DNA from 2 places in the Zobellia nedashkovskayae genome. Region 1 is predicted to be linked to the other one. Evidence: riboswitches for the same ligand, from Rfam matches in the RefSeq annotation. Region 1 holds a riboswitch; the other holds the start of a gene.

Evidence for each region. Region 1 has a riboswitch for S-adenosylmethionine ahead of IWB64_RS10035 (homocysteine S-methyltransferase family protein). Riboswitches for the same ligand answer to the same signal wherever they lie in the genome.
Region 2: it holds a riboswitch for S-adenosylmethionine, as region 1 does, so the genes downstream of both, IWB64_RS16150 (Na+/H+ antiporter NhaC family protein) here and IWB64_RS10035 (homocysteine S-methyltransferase family protein) in region 1, are expected to answer to the same signal.

The regions. Positions count from the first base shown of each region.
Region 1 is NZ_JADDXR010000002.1:2,393,440-2,410,008, reverse strand. Features, by position in the region: gene IWB64_RS10055 (acyloxyacyl hydrolase) at 1-981, opposite strand, end outside; gene metF (methylenetetrahydrofolate reductase [NAD(P)H]) at 1,085-2,038, opposite strand; gene IWB64_RS10045 (hypothetical protein) at 2,183-2,425, opposite strand; gene metH (methionine synthase) at 2,427-5,141, opposite strand; gene IWB64_RS10035 (homocysteine S-methyltransferase family protein) at 5,225-6,229, opposite strand; SAM riboswitch class I at 6,362-6,469, opposite strand; gene IWB64_RS10030 (NAD(P)/FAD-dependent oxidoreductase) at 6,623-7,684, opposite strand; gene cobA (uroporphyrinogen-III C-methyltransferase) at 7,687-8,484, opposite strand; gene IWB64_RS10020 (HEPN domain-containing protein) at 8,487-10,577, opposite strand; gene IWB64_RS10015 (sulfate adenylyltransferase subunit 1) at 10,703-11,950, opposite strand; gene cysD (sulfate adenylyltransferase subunit CysD) at 12,030-12,944, opposite strand; gene IWB64_RS10005 (phosphoadenosine phosphosulfate reductase domain-containing protein) at 13,005-13,628, opposite strand; gene IWB64_RS10000 (DUF2061 domain-containing protein) at 13,636-13,899, opposite strand; gene IWB64_RS09995 (RrF2 family transcriptional regulator) at 14,079-14,489, opposite strand; gene IWB64_RS09990 (hypothetical protein) at 14,904-15,542, shown strand; gene IWB64_RS09985 (hypothetical protein) at 15,881-16,309, shown strand; gene IWB64_RS09980 (alpha/beta hydrolase) at 16,371-16,569, shown strand, end outside.
Region 2 is NZ_JADDXR010000002.1:3,927,452-3,944,020, reverse strand. Features, by position in the region: gene IWB64_RS16205 (glycoside hydrolase family 2 TIM barrel-domain containing protein) at 1-1,608, opposite strand, end outside; gene IWB64_RS16200 (hypothetical protein) at 2,321-2,731, opposite strand; gene IWB64_RS16195 (hypothetical protein) at 3,252-3,944, opposite strand; gene IWB64_RS16190 (contact-dependent growth inhibition system immunity protein) at 4,128-4,550, opposite strand; gene IWB64_RS16185 (hypothetical protein) at 5,017-5,442, opposite strand; gene IWB64_RS16180 (hypothetical protein) at 5,686-7,371, opposite strand; gene IWB64_RS16175 (transglutaminase domain-containing protein) at 7,623-8,408, opposite strand; gene IWB64_RS16170 (5'-methylthioadenosine/adenosylhomocysteine nucleosidase) at 8,574-9,380, opposite strand; gene IWB64_RS16165 (NCS2 family permease) at 9,371-10,675, opposite strand; gene IWB64_RS16160 (ACT domain-containing protein) at 10,988-11,722, opposite strand; gene IWB64_RS16155 (hypothetical protein) at 11,870-12,802, opposite strand; SAM-I-IV-variant riboswitch at 13,114-13,211, shown strand; gene IWB64_RS16150 (Na+/H+ antiporter NhaC family protein) at 13,258-14,556, shown strand; gene IWB64_RS16145 (outer membrane beta-barrel protein) at 14,877-15,740, shown strand; gene IWB64_RS16140 (pyruvate kinase) at 15,889-16,569, opposite strand, start outside.

The sequences.
Region 1 (16,569 bases):
TCCAAAATAACGTTTCAAACTAACACGGTTATATACCTTTCCTTCAAAATCAAAAGGGTAATACACATAGTAACCCAATTGGGTTCCTATAGAAAGTTTATTGATAAAAAGTTCGTGACCTACAAAGATGCCCACCCGTTTAAAATCGGTATCTGGGTCAATATTATTTTCTGGAAATGCAATGGTTTGATACTCTATGAGCTCCTTTAAAAAGTTACTAAAAAAAACATCTGCACCTAACTGAATGGCACTTCTACGGCCTAACCGCTTATCTGCATAACCAGAGAAAATATAGAATGGATACTGGCCATGACCTATATTATCACTTTGGTTTACTCCTGCTCTAAAAATAAGATTATATTTAATTGGCTCGGTGACCCTCACCTTCTCTCGCAGTATATATTCTGTGTCTTTACCTTCTAAAGTATATGTCAATCCTGCAGTAAAAGCAAAAGTATTGGTAGAGGTATTAGGTGCCTTTACGTTTGCATTTGAGAAATGCATAATAGAAATACCGGCCTTAAAACCTAGACCCTTATAAATATTCTCTTTGTGATAATTTAGCATTACATAGTTAGAGCTCAATATTCTAGTACCATAGGCATTGTTCCTAAAATTGGTCTCCCGGTCATAAGGGTTGGTCATATATGCCAAACCTTGCGCTACTCTAAATTGAAGATTTCGTTTTAAAAAGTAAAAATTAAAATGTGCATATACAGCATAGGCCTCCCCCAGAACAGAACTGTTGGTGTTTTGGTAGATAAAGGAACCTCCCAAGTCTGGATAGTTGTACAACTGTTGCCATTCTTCAAGACCATAGGTCTTTCTGTTGTAGGCCAATATAAGACCCGCAGGGTGACCCTTAATTAAATGAGAAATATCCGGATTGTGCAGGATAATGGAACCGTAAAACTGGTCCGCTTCAAACGTATAACTGTTAAGTCTGTCGGTTTCTTGCGAAAAGCAATATCCAACACACATCAGAAAAAATAAAAACACCCTTGGGCCCATGGAGCGCAAAAATAATACTATTCGTTATTTTAAACCCAAGGTTCGGCCATATTTTCTTACAACGTTTGTATTTCTAAAAAAGCTGCTCTGCAATCGCTTTAATATTATCAGATTTACCCATTGAATAATAGTGCAATACGGGCACGCCCGCAGCTTTCAACTCTTTAGACTGCTGTATAGCCCATTCTACTCCAACCTTGCGCACATCTTTGTTAGAAGAGCAATCATCAACAGCATCAATAAGGTCCTGCGGCAAATCTATTCTAAAGACCTGTGGCAATAATTGCAAATGCCTTTTAACTGCAATTGGCTTAATACCCGGTATAATAGGAATGGTAATGCCCATTTTCTTGGCCGCGTCTACAAACTCAAAATACTTCTGGTTATCAAAAAACATCTGGGTTACTACGTAATCGGCACCGGCATCTACTTTTTCTTTCAGTCTTCTTAAATCTGATTTTAAAGAAGGAGATTCCAAATGTTTTTCAGGGTATCCTGCCACACCAATACAGAAATCTGCACAATTATCACTATCTACCGTATCGTGTAAATAATTACCACAGTTTAATTCATGTACCTGTTTTACTAAGTCTACAGCATAAGCATGCCCGCCTTTTGTTGGCTGAAAATATTTTTCATCTTTCATGGCATCACCACGCAATGCCATAATATTATCAATACCTAAGTAATGACAATCCACTAATAAATACTCTGTTTCCTCTTTCGTAAACCCACCACAAAGCACGTGTGGCACGGTATCTACATCATACTTATGTTTTATAGATGCACAAATTCCCACAGTACCAGGACGCATACGTGTCAGCTTTTTATCTAACAATCCGTCACGTTCCAAGTAAACGTACTCCTCACGGGAAGTAGTCACATCAATAAACGGAGGATTGAACTCCATTAAAGGATCAATGTTATCGTAAAGCTGTTGTATCTGGTGCCCTTTAACCGGTGGTATAATTTCAAAGGAAAATAAAGTTTTGTCCTTTGCTTTTTTTATGTGGTCCGTTATTTTCATGTATGCTGCCCTTTAAAATGGGAAATTTAATTTTTACTCTATTTTATTGCGTTCAAGCAGGCTATTCGCTAAATTTTTTAAAGCCAAATGGACTTCAAAAAGATATCGCTGCTATCCCTAACGCTTCTCTTTACTTTAAACTAATTATACGTCCGTGAGCATTTGCTTCACCTCTTCGTAACTTTCTAGGTATTCCCAATACATCCATCTGCCATCTAAATAATCGGTCAAAATATATTTTTCGCTTACCGATTTTATGCGATTCACCGCTACCAGCTTTTTAGAAAAACCTTCTACAACAATTCTTTCCTCAATTTCCTTATTATTCTGGTCATAACCATGGCTAATCCTAAAACTCCCCATGCTTACCTCTATGTATTTTTTCATATCAGTCATCTGCAATATTGGGAGCCAACCACTTGGTAGCCTTTTCCAGAGTAATACCTTTTCTTTCTGCAAAATCGGATACTTGATCCTCCTTAATTTTACCTAAACCAAAATATCTAGCTTGCTCATTTCCAAAATAATATCCAGAAACCGATGATGCAGGCCACATGGCTAAACTATCGGTGAGTTTTACTCCTATTCGTTCCTCTACCTTAAGCATATCCCAAAGCGTTACCTTTTCTAGGTGATCAGGACAAGCCGGATACCCTGGCGCAGGACGAATACCTTTGTATTTTTCGTCAATTAATTCGTCATTTTTCAGATGTTCATTAGCGGCGTAGCCCCAATATTTAATCCTAACCTCTTTGTGCAAATACTCAGCAAATGCTTCTGCCAAACGATCACTTAATGCTTTTACTAAAATGGAATTGTAATCATCTAAGTTTTCGCGATACTTATCGGCCAATTCATCGGTACCAAAACCTGTGGTTACACAAAAACAACCTACATAATCTTCCTTTCCCGTTTCTTTTGGAGCAATAAAATCCGATAAGGCATAATCGGGTACACCTTCACGTCTTTTTAATTGCTGGCGTAAGGTCCTAAACGTATACTTTTTAGTTTCCTGACCATCCTCAACATCTACTTCAATGTCATCATGATTGGCTAAGGTATTGGCCGGAAAGAGTCCAAAAACCCCTTTGCCCGTTAATTTCTTACCCTTAAGAATATCATTCAACATTTGTTTTGCATCAGCAAAAAGCTCAGTAGCCTGTTCACCAACTATCTCATCCGACAATATATCTGGATATTTACCGTGTAGCTCCCAACTTCTAAAAAATGGAGTCCAATCTATAAAAGGAACCAATTTTTCAAGGTCTACCTCTTCAATAACTTGAATACCTAACTGCTTAGGCTTTACAATTTCAGTAGCGTTCCAATCAATTTTAAACCTATTATCCCTAGAGGCCTCAATAGTTTTATATTCTTTCTTCTGAGTACGGCTCAAGAACTTCTCTCTGAAAACATCATAGTCCTCTTTGATAGTTTTTTTATACGTAGCCGAAGTTTCTTTTTTCAACAGATCACCCACTACGGTAACCGCTCTTGAAGCATCGTTTACATGCACAACGGCCTCACTATATTGTGGATCGATTTTTACTGCCGTATGAGCCTTACTGGTAGTTGCCCCACCAATAAGCAAAGGCAGTTTAAAGTTCTTCCGTTCCATCTCTTTAGCCAAATGCACCATCTCATCAAGAGAAGGTGTAATAAGTCCGCTAAGACCAATTACATCTACATTATGCTCAATAGCCGCCGCAATTATTTTTTCTGGTGGCACCATGACACCTAAGTCAACAATTTCGTAATTGTTACAGGCCAAAACTACGCTCACAATATTTTTACCAATATCATGAACATCTCCTTTTACAGTGGCCATCAAAATCTTACCATTCCCCTTATCGTCTCCGACCTGAGGGTTTTTTAATTTTTCTTCTTCAATATAAGGTAGCAAATACGCAACCGCTTTTTTCATTACACGTGCCGATTTTACCACCTGCGGCAAAAACATTTTTCCGCTTCCAAAAAGGTCACCTACCACGTTCATACCGGCCATTAAATTGCCTTCAATAACCTCAATAGGCTTATCTGCTGCAACACGAGCCTCCTCAATATCTTCTAATATAAATTGATCTACTCCTTTTACTAAAGCTCTCGTAATTCTATTCTGCAAAGGCTCCTCGCGCCATGAAAGATCTACCTTGCTTTCTTTAGCCTTACCCACAACAGATTCTGCAAAATCCAATAACCTTTCCGTAGCATCATCTCTACGATTAAGAATTACGTCTTCTACACGCTCTAATAAATCCTTTGGAATGTCATCATAAATCTCCAACATGGTTGGGTTGACAATACCCATATTCATACCTGCTTTAATAGCGTGGTACAGGAACACAGAATGCATGGCCTCACGTACGGGATTATTCCCCCTAAACGAAAACGAAACATTACTTACCCCACCACTAATACTAGCATGAGGCAAATTGTCCCGTACCCATTTGGTAGCTTTTATAAAATCGATGGCATTTAATTTATGCTCATCCATTCCTGTTGCTACAGGAAATATATTAAGGTCAAAAATGATGTCTTCCGGTGCAAAACCAACTTGGTCTACTAGTATATCATAAGATCTTTTAGAAATCTCAATTCTTCTATCATAATTATCGGCCTGACCAACTTCGTCAAACGCCATTACAATAACCGCTGCACCGTATCTCTTTACTAATTTAGCGTGATTGATAAATTCTTCTTCACCTTCTTTTAAACTGATGGAGTTTACCACGCACTTACCCTGAACCACTTGAAGACCTGCCTCAATAATATCCCATTTTGAGCTATCTATCATAATAGGCACCCTAGAAATATCCGGTTCAGCAATAACCAGGTTCAAAAACTTGACCATGGCTTCTTTACCATCGATCAAACCATCATCCATATTAATATCGATGATTTGGGCTCCACCTTCTACTTGATCTCTAGCAACGTCTAATGCTTCTTCGAACTTTCGTTCTTTAATGAGGCGTAAAAAACGCTTTGAACCGGCAACATTGGTTCGTTCTCCCACATTCACGAAATTGCTTTCAGCAGAGAGTACCAAAGGTTCTAAACCTGAAAGTTTAAGATATCTTGCTGGTATGTTTGAGTTATTACTCATAGTATCTTCATCATTTTTTATAATACGTGATGAATCCGTTTATTTATTTTTTACAGCTATTTACTTGGTTGGCAACAACAAAATTATTGTCCGGTAACGGGTAACGACCTTGGATCATACTTTTTTACCAAATCAGCAATTTCCTTAATATGTTCCGGTGTAGTACCGCAGCATCCACCAACGATATTGACCAAACCTTTTTCTACATATTCTTTTATCTGCGCCGCCATTTGTTCCGGCGTTTCATCATATTCTCCAAAAGCATTTGGTAAACCGGCATTAGGGTGAGCTGAAACAGCATGCTCCGTTTTAGTAGACAACACTTCTAAATGTGGCACCAATTGGTCTGCTCCTAATGCACAATTAAAACCAACGGATAAAATTGGAATATGCGAAACAGAAATCAAAAATGCTTCGGCCGTCTGTCCTGATAAGGTTCTACCAGAAGCATCTGTTATTGTCCCGCTTACCATTATAGGCACATCTATATTACGTTCTTCTTTTACTTCTTCTATGGCAAATAATGCGGCTTTCGCATTCAATGTGTCAAAAATAGTTTCCACCATCAACATATCTACTCCGCCATCTAACAAGGCTTCTACTTGTTGTTTATAAGCAATTCTTAACTCATCAAAAGAAACAGCCCTATAACCAGGATCATTAACATCAGGAGACATGCTTGCCGTCTTATTAGTAGGCCCTAAACTTCCCACAACAAAGCGCGGTTTATTAGGTTCTTTGGCCGTAAATTCATCTGCAACTTCCTTAGCAATCCGCGCAGATTCAAAATTCAAGTCGTACACTAATTCTTCCATACCGTAATCTGCCATGGCGATTGTTGTACTAGAAAACGTATTGGTTTCAACTATATCCGCTCCCGCAGCAAAGTACTTTCTATGCACCTCTGCTATAGCTTCCGGTTGTGTTAGGGATAATAAATCATTATTACCCTGTACCGGAGATTTCCAATCCTTAAAACGCTCACCGCGAAAATCTTCCTCGGTAAATTTATAGCGTTGCAACATCGTACCCATGGCACCATCTAACACTAGTATGCGTTCCTTTAATATTTCTCGAATATTTTTCATTTCTTTTCCTCCTTCTAATTGAGCATTCATTTATAATTGAATTTGATATATAAAACATCAAAAACATTATTTAAAATCAACCTACAAACAATTATCAAGCAAAGGAATAAGGACAAATATAATTGCCTCTCTTTGTTATCTGTCCTACAAATATGTAGGATAGAATGTAGCACCTTCTTTATAAGAAAAGGGTTGCCAAGGTTTCACAGGGTCTAATCCCTCCGCCTTTCTTGATAACAGTCACGTATTTTAATGAACGATTTGCAAAGTAACGCCACATCTAGTTCAAAACCAAAGAAACCTAGCTGTTTTTGGCCCTACATATTTCACAAAAACCTTCTGTTATATTAGAATAACAGAAGGTTTTTACTAATTATGAACACTAATAATTACTTAAGAAATACTTTGAACGACCTCTTTTTTGGCCTCTTTCTTTGTACCGTCAAATCCTTCTACTCCACCTACAGTGGTGTATTTCATAACGTATCTTTTACCTGGATTTATCAATTTATACGCAAACTGACACATTACCGCAGCCTCATGGAAACCTGATAAAATCAGTTTTAATTTGCCTTCGTATGTATTTACATCTCCAATAGCAAAAACTCCCGGTATGTTTGTTTGGTAATCTTTAGCGTTGTTTACCTTGATAGCATTTTTCTCAATCTCTAGACCCCAATCACCGATTGGCCCTAATTTTGGAGAAAGACCGAATAACGGAATAAAACTATCTACCTCAACATAGCTCTCTCCTTTTTCGGCATCGTTATGCTTAACAACAACTGCCTCTAAATGATCATCGCCATATAGTTTCTTCACCTCAGCTTCGGTGAACAATTTTATTTTTCCTGCTTTTGCCAATTCTGCTGCTTTTTCAACAGAATCCAAAGCTCCTCTAAACTCATTTCTTCTGTGTACCAAAGATACTTCAGAAGCTACATCGGCCAAGAAAATAGCCCAGTCCAAAGCAGAATCGCCACCACCGGCAATAACCACTTTTTTGTCTCTGTACACTTCAGGGTCTTTAATGATGTAAGCAACACCTTTATCTTCAAAATCCGTAATGTTCTCAATAGGTGGTTTTCTAGGTTCAAAAGAACCAAGTCCGCCAGCAATTACAACTACAGGAGCGTGATGCTTTGTACCTTTATTCGTAGTTACGATAAAAGAACCGTCTTCTTGCTTATCCAAAGTTTGAGCACGCTCACCCAAAGTATAACCCGCCTCAAATGGTTTTATTTGCTCCATAAGGTTCGTTACCAAATCTCCTGCAAGAATTTCCGGGAAAGCCGGGATATCATAAATCGGTTTCTTTGGATATATTTCCGAACACTGCCCACCTGTTTGTGGTAATGCATCTATCAAATGGCATTTTAATTTCAACAAGCCTGCTTCAAATACTGTAAAAAGACCTGTTGGGCCTGCGCCTATGATGAGAATATCTGTTTTTATCATAACTATTTACTTAACTGTAATTCTTGATTCTGGGCAATGGATAAAATGCCCGCCCTGTGTTTTACTACTTCACCTATTATAATTATTGCTGGATTGGTCAATTGTTGCTTTTCCACATCATTTTCAATGGAAGCAATAGTACCTACTGTAATTCTTTCGTCTTTCCTGGTCCCGTTTTGTACGATAGCAATTGGGGTTTCAGATTTACCTTCTGTTTTGAACAATTCCACTATTTGCGATAGCTTGGACATGCCCATCAAAATAACGACTGTAGCATTACTTTTTGCAGCTAAAGCCACATCTCCTGAAAGTTTATGTTCTTTAGTTGTTCCGGTAATCACCCAGAAACTTTCGGAAGCACCTCTTTTAGTAACCGGAATATTTTGAGATGCAGGAACCGACAAACATGAGGATATACCAGGAACCATGGCTACTTGCAACCCGTGAGCTGCAGCGTATTCCATTTCTTCGGCACCACGACCAAATACAAATGGATCTCCTCCTTTTAAACGCACCACATGTGCATTGGTTTTAGCTCTCTCTACAATCAATTCGTTTATCTGTTCTTGTTGGTATGCATAGCATCCTTTTCTTTTGCCTACAAAAATCTGTTCGGCTTTGGGGGCATAATCCAACAGCTCAACCGACACCAACGCATCGTATAACACTACATCTGCACTAGCAAGCGCCTTGATGGCCTTGAGCGTTATGAGCTCAACATCACCAGGACCTGCTCCTACAACCGTAAAGCGACCGCCCTCGTTAGATAAAGTGTTATTATTTTGGTTGGTATATTTCATGCTTAAGCTTCTGCTAATTCTTGTTGTCTAAACTTTTCAACTGCTTTTAAAAATACCTTGGCATCTTCTAAGTAGCTTTTTGCAAAAGCTTCCGTTGGTTCGTTCTTATTCAGTTTTAAAACAAGTTCTTCAAAACCTTGACCTAAATCTATTCTGCCAGAGGCAACAAATTTTTCATCAAAATCCTTAATGATACTTGCATGCGTGTTCACTTTCGCTTTCTCGGAAGTCAACATTGCTTTTGCAGAGTTAACCATTGAAGAATACGAATGGTAGATACTTGCTGCCCATTTGTTTTCGTCAAAAGACTCTTGTGCTGTCTGTATTTTCTCTTCGCTTTCAAAAAGTAAGGTTGCAATAAGGTCAATTACCACACCGGCACACTCACCAATACCAATCGCTTTTTCATAACGTTCCGTGTTACCCCAGTCGATAAAATCTTCTGCAGTAAGATTATCAACGTCAGAAAGTGGCGTCAGAAAATCATAAAAATACATCTGACCTTTCTCTTCGTAATAATCAGCATACGACTTTCCGTTTCCGTTTTGGTCGTAATCGTCCAAAATCAATCGTAATGCTTGAGGACCTCTTTTAGAAGGTACTTTCACTACTTTATCGGCAAATCTTCCGTTACCGTTTCCATCGGTACCACCACCCAACAATACTTGAAGTGCCGGTGCTACCAATTTATCCTTTGTTCTAACACTCATTCCCTGAAAACCGATATTGGCCATGTTATGCTGACCACAGGCATTCATACATCCGCTAATTTTAATTACAACATCAGGGTTGCTGATGTACTGCGGATACTCCACTTTCATAATTCTTTCTAATTCCTCGGCAATACCTGTACTACTGGCAATACCCAAGTTACAAGTATCCGTACCCGGGCAAGCTGTAATATCTATAGCTTTGTTATAACCGGCCTCAACAAAACCTAATTTCTTTAATTCATTATAGAAAAAAGGAACCAAATCGTTTGCTACATAAGGAATCAATATATTTTGACGCAAGCTCAATCTTAATTCGCCAGCAGCATATTGCTCTACCAAATCCGCCAACAATCTTGCTTTATCTGTATAAAAATCTCCTAAAAGCACTTTAATACCAATTGCAGAATAACCTTCTTGTTTCTGAGGAATAAGATTTGTTGACTTCCAGATTTCAAAAGCTTCCGTATCTTCTATTTCCACTTGAGGTGCATCAACTTTAGCCACCTCCACTTTTGGATATGCAGCTTCATCAATAGGATATATTTGAACAGGAATCGCTTTTTGCTCTTCTTCCAATAAAGCTTTAAATCCATCAAGACCTAAGTCTTTCAACAAAAACTTCATTCTTGCTTTGGCCCTACTCTTTCTTTCGCCATAACGGTCAAAAACACGAACCACACCTTCCATTAAAGGAATAATTTTATCTGCTGCAAGAAATTCAAAAAGCAGCTCGGCGTGACGTGGCTGAGAACCTAATCCACCAGCTAACATTACTTTAAAACCTTTTACACCATCTTGTATTTTAGCGATAAAACCAAGATCGTGCATGTATGAAAGACCTGTATCCGCATCACTAGCAGAAAAAGAAACCTTAAACTTACGCCCCATTTCTTGACTGATCGGGTTACGTAGGAAATATTCAAAAAGTGCATGTGCGTAAGGCGAAACATCAAATGGCTCATCTATATCAATACCTGCAGTTTCACTAGCCGTTACGTTACGCACCGTATTACCACAAGCTTCACGAATGGTAACATCATCTTTCTCCAACTCCGCCCAAAGTTCTGGTGTACGGTCTAGATCAACATAATGAATTTGGATATCCTGACGTGTAGTAATATGTAATCTACCTCTAGAATACTCATCAGAAACATCACTAATACGCTTTAACTGCTTAGAAGTAACCTTACCGTACGGCAATTTAATACGAATCATCTGTACCCCTGGCTGACGCTGACCGTAAACACCTCTGGCCAAACGCAAACTGCGGAACTTTTCTTCGTCTAAATTACCTTCTTTGAACTGGCGTATTTTAGCCTCTAGGGCCAAAATATCCTTCTCAACTATCGGGTTTTCTATTTCTGTTCTGAAACTCTGCATGCTGTATCTCTTCTAGTTTCTTACCTTTTTATAGGTAGATTTATTAATTGTATATTTTTTCTATAGGTTTTATAGAGCTGATTAAATCAACACGACTTAGCCTTTTTAGTTTAATGAGACACTTCTTAGCTTATGAAGCCTGCTCCTACTGTACTATTGGTCTGCGTATCTATTAAGATGAACGAACCATTGGTACGGTGATCTTTAAACTTATCGTAAAAAATAGGCTTGTTTAATTTGAAGGTTACCTGAGCAATATCATTCATGCCCAACCCATCTACATCCGAATCAATACCTGAATAATCTGGATTAATTTTGTGGTGAATGTTATCTACTTTGGCCAATACTTTGTTCACACCATGCTGTACAACGTATTTCTTACCTGTAGTCAGTTTATTTGAATCCATCCAAGAAATGGTAGCCGTAAACTGCTTTTCTATAGTAGGCATCTCGTCAACTTTTACCAACATATCTCCTCTACTGATATTGATTTCATCTTCAAGAGTTATCGTTACAGATGATCTTCTTGAAGCCGTCTGGTATTTCTTATCGTGAAAATAAATCTCTTTAATTTTAGATCTTGTCTGAGACGGAAGTGCTACCACCTCATCACCAACGCTTAGTTCACCACCGTAAACTTTACCAGCGAATCCTCTAAAATCATGAAAATCTTCTGTCTTTGGACGAATAACATACTGAACTGGGAAACGTGGCGTACCTACGTTAAAAATATCTTTGCGGTCTAAAGCTTCGAAATGCTCTAACAAAGTAGGGCCTGTATACCAAGGTGTCTTGTCTGTTTTATTCACTACGTTATCACCTTTAAGGGCGCTAACAGGAATGAATGTAATCTTCTGATCTTGGTAATCCCTTTTTGCCATCAATTCCTGAAAATCGGCTTTAATAGCATTATAAGTTTCCTCAGAATAATCTACCAAGTCCATTTTATTAATAGCCACTACCACGTCTTTAATGCGCAATAGGTTATTGATAAAAAAGTGACGGTTCGTTTGCTCTATAACTCCTTTTCTAGCATCGATTAAAATAATCGCTGCTTGTGAAGTAGAAGCACCTGTAACCATGTTACGTGTGTATTCTACATGCCCGGGAGTATCCGCTATAATGTAACTTTTCTTTGCAGTTGAAAAATAGATGTGTGCTACATCTATTGTAATACCTTGCTCACGCTCGGCCACTAGACCATCTGTGGCCAATGAGAAATCTAGGTAGTCATACCCTTTACTCTTACTGGTCTTTTCTATGGCTTCTAGCTTATCGCTAGTCAATGATTTTGTATCATACAGAATTCTACCGATCAAGGTACTTTTTCCGTCATCTACACTACCTGCTGTTGCTATTTTTAATACGTCCATCTTCTTTGGCTGTAGGCCCTGAGCATAATACTCCTGGCATTTTTAATCAATTTTTTAAACTAGTTCTCTTTTGAGAATCCTAAAAGTACCCTTGTTGTTTTCTTTTCTCCATTGCCGCTTCTGACCTTTTATCGTCAATACGGGCTCCTCTTTCAGAAATACTAGAATCTCGAATCTCTTCTACAACAGACTCAATATCGGTAGCATCAGAAAACACAGCCGCAGTACAACTCATATCACCTACAGTACGGAAACGCACCATACGCTCTAAAACCTCTTCGTCTTCTTCTTGGTATACATAATCAGAATGTGACCAGATCAAACCATCACGTAAGAATACTTTACGTTTATGTGCAAAGTAGATAGAAGGTATTTCAATCTCTTCTTCTTTAATATAAGACCAAACATCTAGCTCCGTCCAGTTAGAAATTGGAAAAACACGTACGTTCTGACCCAATTCTATCTGACCGTTTAACATATCAAAAAGCTCTGGACGTTGGTTACGCTCATCCCACTGACCAAAATCATCACGTACAGAAAAAATACGCTCCTTTGCTCTTGCCTTTTCTTCATCTCTACGAGCACCACCAACACAAGCATCAAACTTGAATTCCTCAATAGCATCTAATAATGTAGTTGTCTGCAAAGAGTTTCTACTTGAGTACCGACCTGATTCTTCTTTAACCTTACCTTGATCAATAGAATCCTGAACATTTCTTACGATAAGCTCAAGACCTAACTCCTCTACCAATCTATCTCTAAACTCAATAGTTTCAGGAAAGTTATGACCTGTATCTATGTGCATTAAAGGGAAAGGGATTTTAGCTGGCCAAAATGCCTTTTGTGCCAAACGCACCAATGTGATGGAATCTTTACCTCCGGAAAATAAAAGTACCGGTCTCTCAAATTGAGCAGCTACTTCTCTAAAGATGTAGATGGCCTCATTTTCTAAGGCGTTGATGTGTGATGTATCTTGGCTCATAATTTTTTGAATATATTGTTCGCTACTGCTATGCTTCTATTATTATTTTTTCGCTTAAAGCGGAATGTCTTTTTAAGTATGTAACCCACATTCACGATTCTCAAGAACCTTTGTTGGATCAAAATATTTATGTTCGTTAGGCAATTGTCTTTCTTCCAAATAGGTATCTAACTGAGCATCGCTCCAATGATAAAACGGACTCACCTTAAGAACACCGTCTCTACTTACACTCAAAATATCTAATGAATCTCTTAAAGCAGTTTGTCCTTTTCTTAAGTTGGTAAACCAAACATCTGGCTTGTGCGCCGCCATAGCCCTTTTAAAAGGCTCTAATTTTACCTGTTCGGTAAAAACCGCATGCTTTGGGTCCTCTATTTGAGGTATTCCCATTACACTATCCCGATGTGCGCTAGTTTGTTTAGGCACATACAAGTCTATATGAAGACCTAATTTCTCAATAATTTCTTCTGCATGTTTATATGTATTTGGCGTATTATAACCTGTATCGCACCAAATTACTGGAATATCGTTCTTAACATCGGCTACTGCATTTAAAATAGCAACTTCGTAAGGTCTAAAGTTGGTAGTAACTACCGCATTTTTGGAGTTCTCAATAGCCCAATCAATAATAACCGATGGGTCTGCCTCTTTAAAACGCTCGTTAAGCTTTTGGATTTCTTTTTCTGAAAAACTCATATCCTATTTATTTACCCCAATTAATTTTATTCCATAAACGCTCGTGAAAGAAGTATAAGAACATCTTAGTCACAAAATCTACGGAGGCAATAGAAGCCGCAATAGCCACCTCACTAGTTAGCAAATAAGAAACTACTAATGTATCTAGAGTTCCTATAACCCTCCAGCTCACCGCTTTGGCGATACTACGCACAGGCTTTTCAGATTTTTGGTCTTCTGAAAACTTTTTCTTGGAAGCTGCTTTATCTAAAATCAATTGATCTACAATCATTTTCGTGTTAATCTTATTACCCTATCAATCTAATAGAGTAAACAAATGTAGTACATTTATATTGTGTTAGACGGCTAAAAATAGAAGAATTTACTTTTACCCTATAGATTTAGTAGATTATTAATAAACAGCAATAAATTTTGAAGATTTTTCACCAGATTCAGGTGATGATTGGAAAATCAGACTATTAAATCGGCCAAAGTGTTGTTACGGTACACCTCTAAATTGGCATCGCGCACCATAAGCATGAGCTTATTTACAGAGCATGTAGCCTCATCTGGGCAGTCCGCACATTTTTCGTAGAAGTTGAGACTCACACAGGGAACCATGGCTATAGGGCCTTCCAAAATACGCATAACATCTGTCATTAAGACCTCTTTTGGGTCCTTAATTAAGTAATAGCCACCACCCTTACCTTTCTTAGATCCTAAAAATCCGCTCTTGCGAAGTGACAATAAGATACTCTCCAAAAACTTTTGAGAGATATTCTCTGCCTGGGCTATTTCAGATATTTGTACTGGCTGCTTGTCTTCCTGTGAAGCCAAGTAAGCTAGTGCCTTTAACCCGTATTTTGTCTTTTTTGAGAGCATGGGGTAAATATAGCAAAAATAGACGGAAACGTAGTTATATCGTGCCTTCTGTAAGATTTCATAATGGCTAATGTTTACCAATCGATAACCTATAAATTGTATTCATAAAGAAATACCGTAGTATTAGCCGTATCTTTTTAAGATTCTTTCCATAACAGCTGAGTATCTAAATTTTCACTACTCCGCATATACTTCAAATATTACCTAAACGTTAAATCGCCCTAGAAACCAATGATTTAATTACAAAATTTTGTAATTGAATACCTATTAATCGTAATATTGCAATTAATATGCAACGATAACATTTTGTACAGGCAAACTAAGTATTTAAATTCTTTATGATTTTTACTTAAAAAATTTAATTTTATTAATCGTTTTATTGCAATGAACAAATTAATTAAAAACAGAAACCTTATGAAAACAACCATCCCAATGGTGGCGCTGTTCCTTTTATTTCAGCAAACCATAACCGCTCAAAACCTCAACAATAAAGTAGAACAATCCATTGTTACCATTGGCACTACGCTAAAGGAAATCCCAGCCGAAAGGCTATTATTATTAGACCAAGTAGCTTATAGTTTATTCAAGAAATCCAACAATAACAAAAAAACTCTGGTGGTATTTATAGACCAAAGTAATCAAGAATTAAGTCAACTCGCTTCCATTTGGCTTAAAACGGGCTTGTTCTATTACGGACGCCAAGATAGGTTCAACATTCAATCAGCAGGTATAAATCCTAAAATCAAGGCCTTATCAAGTATTGCTTCTTTAAATGATTACGGATTTAAAACTAGAAAGGTTAGAGGAGAACATCCCATGACATATAAAATTAAGTACGGCTCTGGCAGTTGGCTTGCTTTCCCAAAAGCTTTAAAAAGCTTACCTATAACTAAAAATGACCCATTTAAAATAGTACTTGAACAAACCCATAATATTCAAGATGAGGATTCCGTTGAACTATTCATTTCAGAACCAAACTCTATTGCTAGGGAAATGCTATATATAACCACCCGTATCAACCACCTCATAAACACCTCTGCAAAAACCCAATAACCATTTTTAAAAAGGGCTTCTAAGTGAAGTCCTTTTTTTATTTAAAAATAAGCATGTCATCAATTGTAAGTCTACTACAGTGCATACTACTTAAAATTACTATTAAATATTGAATCAATCAGTCCTTTACTCCTACCAACCGAAAAATGATTTTCTAAATACTACCGTATTGACAGAGTTTATGCGCCACAGTCTTATTCCAAATTGATCAAGTGCTTACAGGATTGCAGCAAGTTTGTGTCAATTCCTAAATACATTGGAAACCAATGTATAAGATTTTACTTATTTTAGTTCCGGTCTTATAAAGATATGTGTAAAGCATTAAGCTAAACTAGAAAATGAACATACGGTACAAAAAGAAAAGATTAAGAGTAAACCTTTTTATATCTATTGCTTGGGGAGTCCTAGTAATATTGACACTTTTCTTCAGCAGTAAAAGACAATGGTTTGATTATACATATTTTGTAATATTCATTTTGTACCTAGCCCAATATATTTATGAAAACAAAAAACAATACTTGACTATTGAAAATGGCACTATCAGTAAAAACCTTTTATTTCAGACTAAAAAAATGAATTTGAATGAAATTACCCAAATCAAAAAATTTGCTGGAGATTATATATTGAAATCGAAACTAGAAGAACTGACCATTAATACTCAAATCATAGATGAGGATTCTATAGCCGATTTAGATGCTATTTTAGAGCAACTGGAATTACCAGTGAACAGAACACCTTATGCAAGACCTATAGATATTAATATTTAATGTATCTATTACTAATAGTCGTCATTAATTTATTAGCAAGGTGCATTCAAAGCTTATTTAAATGAAGAAAATAAAAATTATAGGTCTTGTTGTTTTAATTCTATTAGCAGCTTACACGGTTTATGTTTATCAGTCTGACCGATATGTAAAAGCTCTAATCACTAACGATGAATCAACATTATTTTACAGACCTGATACTGAAGTTGGCAATATGACCAACTTAGAATATTCAGAGAGTATCTTAAAAGTAGAAGATTCTA
Region 2 (16,569 bases), 1.5 Mb from region 1:
TCCCCTAAAAACTTTTTGGCCTTCGTCCCCTTCCTTATAATCAGGATCATTGGGATCTCCTTGAGCGCCTTCATAGTGAATAAAACGTGAAGGGTCAAAGTCTTTGACCCAACCTGCGGCGGCTGCAAAAGCAGGTCCGGTACCAGCTTCGTTACCCATAGACCATGAGATGATACTGGGATGGTTTTTATCCCGTTCCACCATGCGAATTACCCTGCTCAGAATAGGAGCTGTCCAATTGGGCTGTTGAGGAATAAAACTTCCTAGATGATGACATTCAATATTAGCCTCATCCATTACATATATACCATATTCATTACATAACTGATAGAAATATGGGTCGTTGGGGTAATGTGATGTTCTAACTGCATTGAAATTAAATTGCTTTAATAACGCTACATCTTTACGCAAATCTTCCCTGGTTAAGGCTTTGCCATGTATTGGATGATGATCATGACGATTAACGCCTATTATTTTAACTACTTCCCCGTTGATCAATAACGCATTGTCCTTACTGAACTCAATATGTCTAAAACCTATACTATGGGTTCTAGCTTCCACCACTTCCCCTTTCGGGTTTTTTATGGCAAACACTAAACGGTACAGATATGGGTCTTCTGCAGACCACTTTCTTGGATACTTGATCATTGCTTCTAATAAAGCAAACTTTGTTATGTCTCGTTGCGCCCATCTTTCATTATAAATAGCTTCTACCGAAGCAGAAAGTGGCTTATCTAAAACCTCTTTGTTTTCTGAATCATAGAGTTGTGCTGTAATTTCCCAACCCTCTAGATTCTCTGGTGAATGGTCTTTAACCCAAATTTCTGGACGAATCTCTAGTTTCGCATCTTGTAAATTGGAATCAAATTTAGTTCTGACAAAAAAATCGTTGAGTGATACCTTAGGTTGCGCCATTAACATGACTTCTCTGTGAAGACCACTTAAACGCCACATATCCTGTGTTTCTAGATAACTACCATCGCTCCATCTAAATACTTGTACAGCCACTCTGTTTCTTCCGGGTTTCACATAATCGGTAATATCAAATTCCGCCGCAAGTCTGCTCCCTTGACTATAGCCTACTTTTTGACCATTTACCCAAATATAAAACGCCGAAGAAACACCCCCAAAATGTATGATAATTGACTGCTCCTTCCACTCCGTAGGAACTTCAAAATCCCTATAATAACTTCCTACAGGGTTATCTCTATAAATTTTAGGAGGACGCGGAGGAAGAGGCCCCATATAAGTCTGTTGACTTTTTGGGATGTTTAAGATATTGGGCGTAAACGGATATATTATGTTTGAATAAATGGGTTGTCCAAAACCTTGTAGTTCCCAATTGGAAGGTACTGTAATATCATTCCATCCTTCACCATTAAAATCTGTTGCCATAAAATCCGTAGGGCGATTTTCAGATGCACCAACATAGTTGAATTTCCATATACCATTAAGTGATTTTACCCTTGCTTTTTCTCGATCTCCCGTTAAAGCATCTGCCGTGTTTTTAAATGAATAACTGGCAGTACGCGCATACATTTTATTGTGCTCAAACATAGTTTCGTTTTCCCAGTCGTTTTGGGCCGCAACAAATTGTAATGTTGTCATTAGAAATAATAAAAAATAAAAATGCTTTCTTTTCATATGCGTAATTATATTGCTTCTTTAATGGACACAGCTACTTACTGTCTGTTGGCAGACCTAAGTTGTATGTGTTACGCAATAGTCTGGTATCTATAAAAATAGAAAAGAGAGCTGAAATGTGTTAAATCGTAATTATCTATTACTAACCTTATTCTAACCTAAAAAAGTGTTTTAAGATGTTTCTTAATAGTATAATCCTCAAGGAAGGCCTAATATGATTATAAGGAGGAATTGAGACTACTTATAAGATTAAATTTTTCGACCTTTAGTAGAAGTTTTAATTTTATTTTGGATTACCAGCAAGCCATCCATATTACATAGGAGGCTTACCTAAAATGTAGGCATTAAAGTAGGCATGCCCGGACCGTTGAGGGAAATGAGTGTTACGGGAGTCGTGAAAAAACGGCTGTTCATGCAGTACGTGTTTTTTTGCAGCGGAGTAACACGGCCTTTAGGTCATTTCCCTCAACGGTAAGGCTATGATTAGTGTGGGGAGCAAAGAAGCAATTCCTAAACCGCCACAGCTCGTAGCCAAATCTTTTTGTTTTGTTTTAATTTTTCTTGTCTAAAGCAAAATCCCAAAGATTTTGCGACCTCATAAAGATACACAGACCTTGGCTTTAAAACCCAAACCCCACATTAATTATAGGCATTGTTGTGCGGCGTATTTTTTGCGTTACATTGGTTTGAAATGTACTTCCATACTCGGTAATCCTGGTGGGTCATTTTGTCCAGAAACAAGAGTTAAAATAAGTTTGTTTTGGTCTATATATTTAATGCGAGAAGTTACTTTTTCTTCAATCGAAAGTTCCACATATTTACCGTCCGAGTTATAAGTCCATATTCCAGCACTATTATCGGCATCTTCTCGAATAAGGTCATACTTTCCATCAGGGTGAAATTTAAAATCAAAATCAGATGCTCCGGGCATTTGTCCGACTTTCATTCCACCCATAAGGGCATATTCAATTTCCCATTGCTTACATAGAACGGACTCCAATTCGGTTTCGTTAATATTTATATCTTGAGCAAAAAGTGTAAAATTCAATCCAATAATGAATCCAAGTAATAATAATTTTTTTCTCATATATTTCTTTTCTAATTTATAAGTTGCTTAATATGACGCACAACGGTCCGGGTATATCTTCCGGTAGGCGCAGCCTCCCGAGTGGAAGATTGCTGCGACTGTTGGAATATATGCCCAGTTGTGTGTAGTTATCTAAAGTAGGCAGTAAAGTCGGCAAAAGCAAGATGGCCTTGATTAAAGTCGCGGCATGCCCGGACCGTTGAGGGAAATGAGTGTTACGGGAGTCGTGAAAAAACGGCTGTTCATGCAGTACGTGTTTTTTTGCAGCGGAGTAACACGGCCTTTAGGTCATTTCCCTCAACGTTAAGTATAAGAAACGTAGGGCAGGTGATAAGCACTTTCGTTTCGGTTTATTACTTAGCTAAATATAAATATTTTGCTTTTATCTTTTCTACTATAAATGCCATATTTTATATTTAGCGACTTTATAAATAAATACGGAACTTTCGACAAGCCTAAACCGCCCTATGTTTTTTATACACTGTTGTAGCTAGTTTTTTATTTCATAATTTATCTCTCCTTACCAAGAAGATTCCCATCCTGTTATTTTAAAGTTTTGTTCTGTAACTTTATATTCATCTTTATCATCTAAAGGTTTAAACCAAAGTTCAATTCTACCAGCATATTGGTAATTTTGAGAACCTTCATAGATTTTGAAATAACCTTTATATAATTTTTCTTCAAGAGTATTTACTGAATATAACCTTTTGTTTAATTTTTTTTCAGAGAGTCTTTCATTTGAAGTAATTTCATACGCTTTTAAATAGAAATTACCTTTCTCTTTAAAACTGTGTTTTATATAAAAGGAATAACTTCCTCCGTATCCAGATATTCTTAATCCACTATTTGAATTTAAGTATTTAACTGATTTAGGTGAAAAATTATAGGGGTCGTAAATTTTTATATTTTCTGGTATTTTTTTATTAGCGCCATAATAATCAATGTTTCCTATAGCAAAAAGTATAAAAGTAGAAACTACGACAATTAGACCTACACCCATTATCGGAAATATAAAATACCATTTTCCTTTTTTTATACATCTAATTCCTGTTATTATAGAGGCAAGAAAATTTATTATAACTAAAATTCCTGAAAAATTAATTATCCAATTTCTTTCAAGTTTCGCTCCAATAAAAAAAATTGCAAAAATTCCTAAATAAACTAAAACTGGAATCCACCACTTCTCAAAATATTGGTTTTGTTTCGTTCTCATAATTAGCTACAACGGTTGAGCTATGAACAGTGCGGGGGCAAACTGGCGTTTGCTTTCCGCCACGCACATAGCGAAATCTTTGGGTTTTGATTTATTTTTTTCTTGTGCAAAGCGAAATCACAAAGATTTCGCGACCTCATAAAAATACGCAAACCTTTCGATTAAGCTCGAAGCCCGTATTGTTTATAGGTTGTGTTGTGCATAGGCTTTTTTTATCCGTTCAGTTATTTCGTCAATTCTCTTTTCTCCAAGTCCAGCTTTTAACACTTCAGAATTATTTTCCACAAGATTTTTAAAAGTCCGTAATTCTTTGCGATTCAGACCCCAAATCTTGATTGGTGTTTTTGAGATAACTGACAGTAGGTCGCCCTTATAAAAATCTCCTTCCGCTAGTGGATTTCTTTCAAGTTTTATCAGTGCGGGTCCAATTAGATATTCAAGTCCGATTTGCTGAGAAATCAGAAGTCTAATTTGCTCAATTGTCAATTGATTAACACTAATTTTTCGATACCTGAAACATTTTTCAATTAAGTCCGTCTGGAATTCGGTCGGCTCCTTCCAGTAATCATTTTCCAGCTCTTCAATTGACTTTGAAACTTCTCCCACGATTTCTTATATAAATAACCGTTACAGTTGTTAGAAATATTGTGCACGCCAGTAGAATAAACCACCAATAAATCAAAACCCAATTAAAGAAATATTCAAATGTCTTAATTATACTTTGATAGCTAAATCCATTAAAATTCAAAACTTCCATTCCTTCCTTAATTGATGTAAGATAAAGAATGAAAGATAGTATCAAACCCCAAGAAAAAAAGGTTTTAAGATTAGTTTCATCTTGTTTAACTTAGATTTTTTAGCTTATGCACAACGGTTGGGCTAAGCGTAGTGCGGTAATAAGGAAACTTTTCGTTTCCGTCTACGCACGAAGCTAAAGCTTATTGTTTTGCTTTTTCTTTTTTTGTCCAAAGCTAAATCCATAAGATTTAGCGACTTCATAAATATACACAGACCTTTCGGTTTAAACCTTTAGTCCGCATTACGTATAGGTATTGTTGTATGTAGGCTTTACTCACCATTCTTTCTCAAATACAATTATATTTCTATTTTTTATATATCCTAACTTAAATAGTTCTTTCGGTTTTGTGTAATAAATCGAATCTAAAGATGTTGTTTTTTCATTACTTAGCTTTGAAGAAAATCCAAAACCATATTTGCCTTTTATTTTCTGAGTCATATTTTTTGTCAACTCAAAGTCGTTTAGTAATTGCTTGAATTCAACTGTATCTTTAACTTTTACAATCGCAGCTTCCCATCCATCGTTCAATCCAGCTAAATTATCTTTTTCGATTATTTTTCCGGATTTTGGAAATTCGCTTCCTGTTAGTGATTCAAATAGTTTAATCAATCTAGAATCACTCGGTTTTTGATTAATACAGCTATTCAACACTAGAAGAACTAAAATTATCTTGAGTAATAAATAACTCTTTTTTTTCATATAAATTTCTTCTTAATCATTCAGCATCTTTTTTTCTAGCTTACATACAACGGTCTCGTATATGAAACGTAGCGTATAAATAGACGCTAACCTTTCCGATTATGCACAAGCCGAATTTTTATGTTTTGTTTTTATCTTTTCTATTTTAAAAGCCAAATTTAAAAATTTGGCGACTTTGCAAATACACACAAACCTCTCGAAAAGCCTATATTAGCTATGTTTTATATACATTGTTAGCTGTAGTTATTCTAGGTTTAAATGTTCTAAATATTCCTCAATATATTTTGGTTTTTTAATCCCAGTTTTATCAAAATGATTTCCTAAAAATGTGTAAAATGAAATAGAAGTATTTAAATATAGTTCTTTTAAATGTTCAACATTTCTTGCTGTTTTTGGTTGAATTGACTTATGGTATTCATTTATAAGAACCTCTAAACCGTTTTTGCCTCTTTGTTTAAAATTCTCTTGATATAAAAGAATTGAATCGATGTTCAATATTGTTAAATCCTGTATTCTTGATATTTCAGATTTATTGAAAAAATTTTCTAATTCATTTCGAAACCACTTATTAATTAGCCTGTTCAATTCAGGTGTATCAAATTGTCTGTCGTGAGTAACAAGTATGGGATAAAATTTTATGTTGTCAGCATTATACGCATCATCTATTTTTGTGTAAAATTTATTTAGAAACCTTTTTATATTCTCAATAATTTGTAAAATAGCTTTATTGCTTGTTTTTCCTTCATTTTCTATCTTCAAGAATTTAGCTTTTAAAGCATCTTTTAAGATTAAATAATCTCTCGACTGTTTTTCTTCGCCTTTGAGTATTACATCTTTACTTTCGAATAAAAGAACTTTGTTTTTAAATCTCACATAATAATCCGGCTCTCCTATATATTTTTTGTTTAAAAACTCATTCCCATTAAATTTTATATACTTTGAATTACTTGGAAACGAATTGTGTAAAAATTTATATAGAAGTATTTGTTCAGAAAAATTGTCACAGTAGCTCGACCTAAAATCTCTTAACCTATTGACTTTGTCAACTTTTTTGTTGATGTCTAAACTGAATTCAAATATTATGCTTTTAAATATACGTTCAACAAGAAATAGTTTGTTAATTATAATATATCGATTATCATTTTTCTTAAAAATGGGATTACTTCTTAATACAACAAAATCTGGCTTTTCTTTTAACTCAATGATGTTACAAAACAAATCTAAAAATGCTCCAACATTTTGGACATCATCATCTTTTAGTTCTATTTCTGAATATGTTTCGTTATCGTGTTTTAAAACAGGAACAATCAGGTTTAATAATGTTGTAACCCATTCTTGCCAATCTTTACAATTATATTTTTTTAAAAATGTAACCATATGATGGTTTAATTCCTTCTCAATATATTTTAAAAATTCTATAGACTTGATTAATTGAGTCAAGAATATCTCAGGTAGTACATAATTGTTTAAATCATAGTCGTGATATGAAATTTGTAAAAGACTTGCACTTAACCTTTCTATAGAATCTAATGTTCTAATCTTTGGGAAGTTTAGTTCTTCGATAGAATCTTGTTGGGAATTAATTAAAAGATATATTTTGAATAACTTTAATTCAAAATCACTTGTTTCAAGTTTCTGTGTATCTTCATTACAACTCTTTAAATATGATAGTAATGTTAAATTACTATGAGTATTTATAATGTGAGTATCTTCATTTTCAATTTTTGAAGTATGTAATTCTGTATTTTCTGGTAAAGTGAACCAATCATTAATCGTGTCCCTCGAAGATTGATTTAATTTAGCTTTAGAGTTAAGCAGAGCACAAATTTTAAATAAATCATTATGATTAAAATCTTTAAGTAATTCTTCAATAGTTTCAGACTCTTTAAAGAAATCCTCATATTTTAATCTTGTAGTAATGTCTGTCATTTTTTTAATTACAGCTAACACATATATATATGTAATTGATCCTCAAGATACAAAAAGAAATAAAAACCTCACTGCCTACTGTAGATAAAGAGATAAGGGCCAATTAATAAGGTAGGCATTCTGTATATCAGTTTTAGCTTTCTTTGGTTTTGATATACAAAATGAGGAATAACCTTTTACAAATTATGGTGTATATGATATTTGTTTTAAGCGTATAGTTTAAAATAAAGGCCTATGATTTTTCATTTACATTAAGGACATTCTTTCACTTTAACAAGGTGTTCTACAGGAAAAACCGAAGGTCCAAATTGATTAAAAATGGCAACATCTGCAGCATCACGACCAAAACCAAGAACTACGTAACCTCCTGGAGAATCTATTTGGGTGGCATCAAAAGTATACCACCGGTTACCAATATAGGCTTCAAACCAAGCATGCATATCCATTGGTTCCAAATTGTACAAATAACCAACAACAATACGGGCCGGGATACTTAAACTACGGCACAGGGCTATTCCCAAATGCGCCAAATCCCTGCATACACCAAACTGTCTATTGTTAACTTGTATGGCAGATAAGGGCTCATTATTACTGCCAGGTAGATACTCAATATTCTCACGTAACCAACTTGTAATTGCTGCTACTTGATTATACCCCATTAATTGACCTTCAGTAATAGCTGCGCCCATTTCATTAAAGCAATCAGACTCGCAATATCTACTGGGTAATAAATAGCTTAATACGGCATCGGGTAAATTCTGTATTTCTATAAATGGAGCACCAAAACCTTGATCAATAAAGTTAGAGGTTACTACATCTGAAGAAGTAGAAATTGAGAACATGCCAGGTTGGGCAATTAATCGTTGGCAAAGATTGCCATAGTTGTCCGTAAATTCAAAAACAGGGGTACTTGGCGTAATTTTATATTCCTCTCTTTCTACCCATTGTTGGCTTCCACTACGTGGCCTCAACATAAGAATAAATGGTGTTGGCTCAAAAATCTCGAACTTTAGGTCACAGCTTGTACGTAAACGCATATATCAATTTTTTCAAGACTCTATTATACAATAAACACTAGCCCAATTCTATGTAAGGTATGAAGTAAACTGCTAACACAAATCTCGGTTATTTTTAATCAGTATCACCTATTTATAGCAACTCTTCGCCACTATTTTTTTTAGTTGATTCTATGCAGTTTTCAGCTATTTGGTTTCTTCATAATTTTCCAAAATTTCCAATACCATTTGGGCAGAATTAACGGATGCTACTTTTACAAATTTGAAATAATCTGAGTGTGCTGCGGTATTGGCGTTATCACTACAGCTTCTAATAACAATAAAGGGCACTTGCAACATAGTACATATTTGTGCAACGGCTGCACCTTCCATTTCTGTTGCCAGTGCATTAAAATTGGTATACAGTTCTTTTGCCTTTATTGGGTCGCTCACAAAGGTGTCTCCGGTAGCGATCGTGCCAATAAAAAAGGTAGGAATTCTATCGTTCAGGGGTTTCAATTTAATTTGTTCTGATGCCTTCTTACTTTGTTCCAATAGATTCGGGTCTACAGTAAGGTACAAAGGATTTCGTTCGTTGTTCTTCGCTAGGTTCCTAGTAGGCCAAGTTTCAAATGACCCCTCTTTTAACTCTCCAAAGTCATATTGAATCATTTTATCTGAGATAACGATATCTCCGGGTTCAATATTAGGGTCCAACCCACCTGCTACTCCTGTAAATAGTAACGCATCTAACTTAAAGTTCGCTATTAGAATAGCGGTGCTATATCCCGCATTTACTTTACCAATACCAGCCTTTAAGAGAACTACCTTCTGCCCTTTCAGTTTCCCGGTATAAAAAGTAACTCCATTTTTATGGATTTCCTTTTTGTTTTTCAGAACCCCTTTTAGCAATTCTATTTCCTCATCCATGGCGCCCATAATGGCTATACGCTGCCCTTGTACTGTACAAACAAGAAGGAGCATAAGAATGAGTACTATTTGTTTTAAAGCCATAAATACAGAAGGGATAAGAGATTAATTATCAAAAGAGCCGGATTAATATCTTCTTTTTTGCCTGAAAAGAATTTAAGTAACGTCCAGCTTAGGAAACCAATAATAATTCCTGTTGTAATACTATACGTAAGTGGCATAAGAATCATAGTAAAAAAGACGGGAATAGCCTCATCTGGCATACTCCAGTTAATTTTGGTTAAGGGTTTCATCATAAAAGAACCTACCAAAACCAACGCAATAGAACTGGCAATACTGGGTACAATGGATAAAAGAGGTGAGAAAAATAAAAAGGGTAGAAATAAAATTCCAGCTGTAATTGCGGTAAGTCCCGTTTTTCCACCTTCGCGTATGCCTACTGCAGATTCTATATATACCGTTCCGGAGCTGGTACCTACAAGACCCGAGAAGATGGTAGTAATAGCATCTGCCAAAAGTGATTTTTTAAGGTTTCTTGGATTCCCGTCCTCATCCTTATATCCAGATGCTTCGGCAAGACCAACGAATGTAGAAAGACTATCGAACAGGTCCGTAAACGCAAAAACAAAAACTACCGGTAGGAAAGCATATTGTATAGATCCGAATAAATTCGCTTTTAGGAAAAGACTAAAATCCGGCATAGCAAATATTCCCGTATAATTAACTAGTGTTGGTACTCCAAAATTTACTATTGAGGCATCTCCCCACCACCTTCCTATGGGCCATGCTAGTGCAGTAGTCAATAGAATACCTATGATCATTGCGCCCTTTACATTTCTGGAAATTAAAATAGCGGTACAACCAAGGCCAATTAAAAAAGTAAGGCAAATGGGGTCTTTTAAGGAGCCTAGACTAACCAGTGTTACGGGGTTGTCTACAATTAACCCTGCATTTTGTAAACCTATGAAGCTAATGAACAGCCCAATACCTGCTGCAATTGCAAAGCGTAATGCGTGTGGAATGGATTGTACTATTTTGTCTCTAACTTTTAGTATACTTAGTATTAAAAAGAGGATTCCTGCCCAAAAAACTGCTCCTAAAGCAGTTTCGTAACTAAGACCCAATCCTAAAACCGCTGTATAAGTAAAGAAGGCATTGAGCCCCATTCCCGGTGCAATTATAAAAGGGTTTTTGGCGTAAATACCCATCATAATACTACCAAAAGAGCAGACAAGTACGGTAGATGTTACGACTGCCGAAAATGGCATTCCGGCTTCTGAAAGAATTGCAGGATTTACGATTATGATGTAAAATGTTGCCAGGAAAGAGCTAATCCCTGCAAGAATCTCGGTTCGTATAAATTTAGTGTTCGCTTTCAAGAGGCATCAAAGTAGTAATAAGTACTTTCTTATTCACCTATTGTTAGCGACTTTCTTGTGCTATTATAAAATGAATAATTGAAGGGTTTTATTTTAAGGAATACCCACTAAATACATTCTTTTATTAAAGAATCTAAAGTTGGAGAATAGCGCAAACTGCACCTTTTTGCTCATCCTCGTTTAAGTACACGATTATTTTTCACATACTGCTTCCCTCCTATTTTGAATTAGAATCTAGGACACGGTCTATAATTTGTATGAAGGCGTACGATTAAATACTAAGGAATATATTTCTTGAATAGATGCTGCATATTACAGGACTAAACCATCATCTAGCCAGCGTTGTAAGAGAATGTCGTTATGAGAAATAGATACCAGGTGAAACTTAGTAAAACGCTTAAAAACACGTGATTCCTTAAGCGTTTCCATACAAACCGATACTGGAGAAAGATAGTTGGAATGGATTAGAAACAATTGGCCTTCACGCTTTAAGAGATAGCCCACATGACCCTCGTCAAAACCAATAAAATAGAGACCTTCTTTTGTCAGGATATCAATCTCTTCAAACGCTTTTTCTGGTGTATCCTGATTTATCAGATTAATTACTGCGCCACAGCTAATCATTTTTGCCTCGTCTACAGGTGATTTTTGCGCCAATTTATAGCGGTTGATATTTATGCCCATATCACGTAAGGTGGTTGATATAAAATAACCACATGCAATTTTACCTTGGTTAGGAACATCTGTATGGCCGCCAAAACTCCAAGGAGTACCATACCAATGTGGTATAATTTTATCTACTAGTTGATTAGCGAAAGCGGTCTTAATGTTGTCAAAAGAAATAGTGCCCAACCGTAGGTCTTCTTTTAAACGGGAACGAAGTTGATCAGCAGCTACTTTGGAATTGGCATAAGAGATAGAAACACTGTCTAAATCTGTTTTGAACTTTAAAATTGTCTCTTTTTCGAAACTATTGATTTCTTTTATGGGCAACGGCTTTTCAATAGTAGATAAATTAGGGTCCACCTTGTCTATTGTAGGTGGCATCCCAGTTGTAAATCCTAAGGAAAATAGTAAAGAAAAAAACAGCATAGATTTTATAGCATTAGGAATCTGACTCTAGTTTCGTAACGTATTATTTAAGAGAAAATTACATTGAAAATGTTAAACTTTTGCTTATCCTATTTTTATGTTCTAAACACTTAGATTTACAGCCCACCAAACATCATAATCTCTAGGAACCAAAGGCCTGTAACTTTGAAAACCTTGGTCCGCAATTCTAAGTCCAATAATCGCATTTTTATCGTCCCGCACATAACTTATGAAAACGAACGAATGTCCATAAGGATCAAGTTTTTTGACATTTACGCCCTGCACTACCTTTTCATAATCTTCTTTATACCTCCAAACTTGCATAAGTGCTCCAGGCCTTAATTGACCACTCCAAATTCCTGATGAATCAACCAAAGTTCCCATACCGGCATAAGCGATAGCGCCGGCATTACCCTTGCCCCTGTATTCTTCCGGAAGGGTTCGCCATTCTGGATCTGTATCAGAAGCGGAAACGTATAATAAATTAAAAACCTCTTTAGGGGTAAAGAATTTAGAGGCCATACGATCTGGCAAATCTTCATAAGGCAAATGACCATGAACTTCTTTATAGGCTTGCTCAAAACGACCTTTGCTTACTGCAAGGCAATGACCTCCTGGCTCCTTGTTTACGCTGGTCACATAGTTTTCTACTATCTTATCTGCAACCGGACTTTTGATATCCAAATAATTAGGGTCTACAAATTCCGGAATTGAAATAGGTTGTGTAAGAATTTGGTTGTCTTCTACTCCAATTGCAACTTGTTCTAATGAATCTATGGCCTTGGGTAATATTGGTATTTCTAGCTCAGGTTTGTGGTGAATATGGCCGTGATCATCAAAACCATAGTCTCCTACGGCACTTCCTGAATTGTTATGATGAATACCATGTACTTGCGGAGTATGTGTATCCGAATCTATGAGAGTTGTTTTCTGCTTATTTTGTTCAGTAGACTTACAGCTCAAGAGTATGAGACTCAGAAGTACAGTGTAAGTAATAGATTTTTTCAGCAACATTTTTGATAAGGTGCTTCTCATTTGTTTAAGCTTGTATTCTCATTTTAAATCGGTTTGGCTAAACCTGATAGTGGAATTGCAAAGGTAAAACAATTACAGACTTATATTTTATATTATGGGGTTCAAAAACTAGAAGAAATTTGTGTACAAGTCCCTAAAATACAGTAATCTTAAATGAATTCTTGAGAAGGATTTAAAGACCATTATTTATGCTTTTGCAATTCATAATGATCTCTTCATTCTTTTCTTGTCTAGGACAAAACTAGATTATTAAGAAATTAACTTTTTTTAAGAATACCAGATGGATTTATGTACTACTTTTGCCGCCTTAAAATCAGTATCAAGAATCTCAAAAAAGGAGATAGCAACCTGCAGTAACAAGCAAGGTGCTAAATAGATAAGCCAATTAATTGGAACAAATGTTAAGTCATATTTCTTTTTATTTGCCGCTATTTTTTTGAAAACATTATAGTAAAATGGCAAGTATAAAAAACAGTACTCACAAATTCTCAGCTTTAATACCCCTATTTGTATTCGTTTTTACTTTTTTAGGTGTTGGTATTTATCAAAATGATTTCTATGCCTTACCTGCTCCTATAGCAGTAATTGTAGGTATTGTTGTGGCATTTTTGATGTTCAAACAATCTATACATTCAAAAATAAGCACTTTATTAAAAGGCTGTGGTGATGATAAAATATTAACCATGTGCTTGATCTATTTACTAGCTGGGGCATTTGCTGCAATTACCAATGAAACCGGTAGTGTAGATTCTATTGTAAACTTAGGGTTAGATTACATTGCCATTCAATATATTTATGTTGGCATCTTTATTATTGCTGGTTTTCTATCTGTTTCAACAGGAACATCGGTAGGAGCTATTGTTGCATTAGCACCTATTGTAGTTGGATTTGCAGATAAAAGTGGTGCTGATTTAGCTATTTTATGCGGTGCGCTTTTAGGTGGTAGTATGTTTGGGGATAATTTATCGGTTATTTCAGATACCACCATTGCGGCCACACAATCTTTAGGTTGTAAAATGAGCGATAAGTTCAAACAAAATATTAAAATTGCGGTTCCCGCTGCCCTATTCACTATTGCTATATTAGTCTTTCAAGGTTTGGGCTTAGAGTCTAAAGAAACTGTAGCTATTGTATATAGTTACTCTATTATAAAAATAATGCCCTATCTATTGGTCATCATACTTTCCATAACGGGTGTAAATGTCTTTGTAACCTTACTGCTAGGTTCTATTTCTGCAGGTCTTTTAGGAATTGTTTATGGTGATTTCACTCTAATAGAATCGACTAAAATTGCCTATACCGGCTTTACAAACATGACAGAAATTTTTCTTCTGTCTCTTCTTACCGGAGGATTGGCTGCTTTGGTTGAAAGAAATGGTGGTATAGAATTTATACTGGTTAACATAAAAAAGCTCATTAAAAATCAAAAAACGGCGCAGTTTGGAATAGCAACATTAGTGAGCACAATTAATATGGCCATTGCAAATAATACAGTGGCAATTATTATTGCAGGTCCTATTGCTAAAACTATAAATGATGAGTATAAATTGGATAATAAAAAAACAGCTTCTATTCTAGATATTTTTGCTTGTATTTCTCAAGGTTTGTTGCCTTACGGGGCTCAAGTTTTAATGATTTTAAGTTTTTCAAAAGGAAGAATAGATTATTTAGATTTAATATCTAATACCTGGTATTTATTACTGTTATTCATTTACACGGTATTATTTATCAGTTTCAAACCTTTAAGAAAGTAACAAAACTAATATGGTGTATTACCTGATGCCGCGTAATGCACACTTCCCTCCTACTTTTTTGGTATAAAAATGCTTAATTATCAGCATAAAAGAAGTTTTCATAGATGAAGCTCAACTTGGGTGTTAAAACTCCGTTGTAGTTGCAAGAATTTTCTTTTAAAAAGTATCTTTATATACCCAATTTAATTTGGTTGAACTATAAGCTAGGGAGCATGCTACTAATTAAGAAAGAAAAGCCTGGTCATAAGTAAATATTGCTTCTAAAAATTAGCTTATAGGTTCGATTATTTAATCATTTTTAAAATTTCAAATTATCTATTATGAAACATTTAATTACAGTATGTGCCGCTGTTTTAATAAGTACAATATCTTATGGGCAGTTACAAGTTTCAGTAAGTTCCGGATATGCCCTAGGGAGTGCCACTATGAAATTAGGAGAAAAAGTGAATGTCTCTGAAACGGAAAACTCTTATGGCAGTTATGGTGAAGGTACCAATGTTCAAATACGAGGAACGTATTTCTTTAATGACTCCTTTGGTGCAGATTTGGCGCTTGGTTATTTAAATGGTTCAGATCAAACTATATCTGAGGTAAATATACCAAGTACCAATGTGGATGCTATTGCTAGAGCTCGTGCTTTTGGAGCATCTGCCTCTGTAGTGTACAGGTTTACCAATAATATTTACGGTCGTTTTGGAGCTTTATTAAAAGTAGGCGGAAAAACAGAGGCTGTAGTGTACCGTAAATCTGTTTTTTCTGAGGATGAAGCAGCTGCTTTTGGAGTACCGGAGGGTTCTTATTCCGAAACTAATTATAAAGAAGATTTTCACGGACATTTTCCTATAGGTTTTGTTGGTGCACTGGGGTATAAATATGAACTAAATTCTAATTTCAGCATTTTTGCGGAGGCAGAATATTACGGCATAAGCTTAAAGCGAAAAGATTCTGAACTATCAGAATTTAACACGGATATTGTTCTCCCTGATGGAACTGTTGCCTCAAGTGCTTTTTACTCGTTGGACAACTTACCTGATGGTGTTAATAAGCAAACTACTTATGTAGACGATTTATCGAATACCAACACAGATACTTCAAAAGTGCTATCTCAAAAGGTACCGTATTCTTCATTCGGAATTAATTTTGGTGTAACGTACACGTTTAAACGTGCCGATAAAAATTTATAGGCATAGGACATATACCTAACGGTCTCAACAAACGGTCCCGATAAGTTCTACTTCAGCGGGACCGTTTGTTTTTAATGAAATAATTGAAACTTATAAAATAGTAAATTTGTAAGTAAACATGGATAATTTTGCCACATTTACCTATGTTTTATAGCTTCCTGATTTTTGGCAGCATGGTTTCATTTTTCTCCTGAAAATCTTCCATATTAGAAAGAATAGTATTCAAAAGCAGCAGAACATCTTCCATATACGGGCCCTTGTTAAGCATTACACATTCCGATTTTAAGGAGGTGACCACATCTGTAATTTCTGATCGGGACGGCAGTCCATTTTTTGCAAGATTTTCTAATACTTGGGTCGCCCAGATTACGGGAATGTGTGCCGCTCCGCATATAGATAATAGTTCGTGTTGTACTTGGCCAATGTCCTGCCAGCCAGTTTCAACAGCTAGATCGCCACGAGCTATCATAACACCAACCTTTTTAACTTGCATAGCTTCTAAAAGGATTTCCTCAAGATTATCAAAAGCAAATTTTGTTTCTATTTTTAAAATGATTCCAAGTTTATCATATACTTCCAATCTTTGTAATTCAGACAACAGTTCTTGTACATCTTTTTTAGAATTTACAAATGAAAAGTTGACGATATCCGCATGTTTGGCTATAAACGCTAAGTCTTCTTTATCTTTTGAGGTAAGTCCGCTAATCCCCAAATTGGTATTGGGGAAATTCATGCCTTTCTCAGCTTTTAATTTAGTGCCTTTTTCTGCTGCTCTTGTTATGAGGACTTCAAATTTATCCTTTGCTACGCACTGTATGGTACCTTCAAT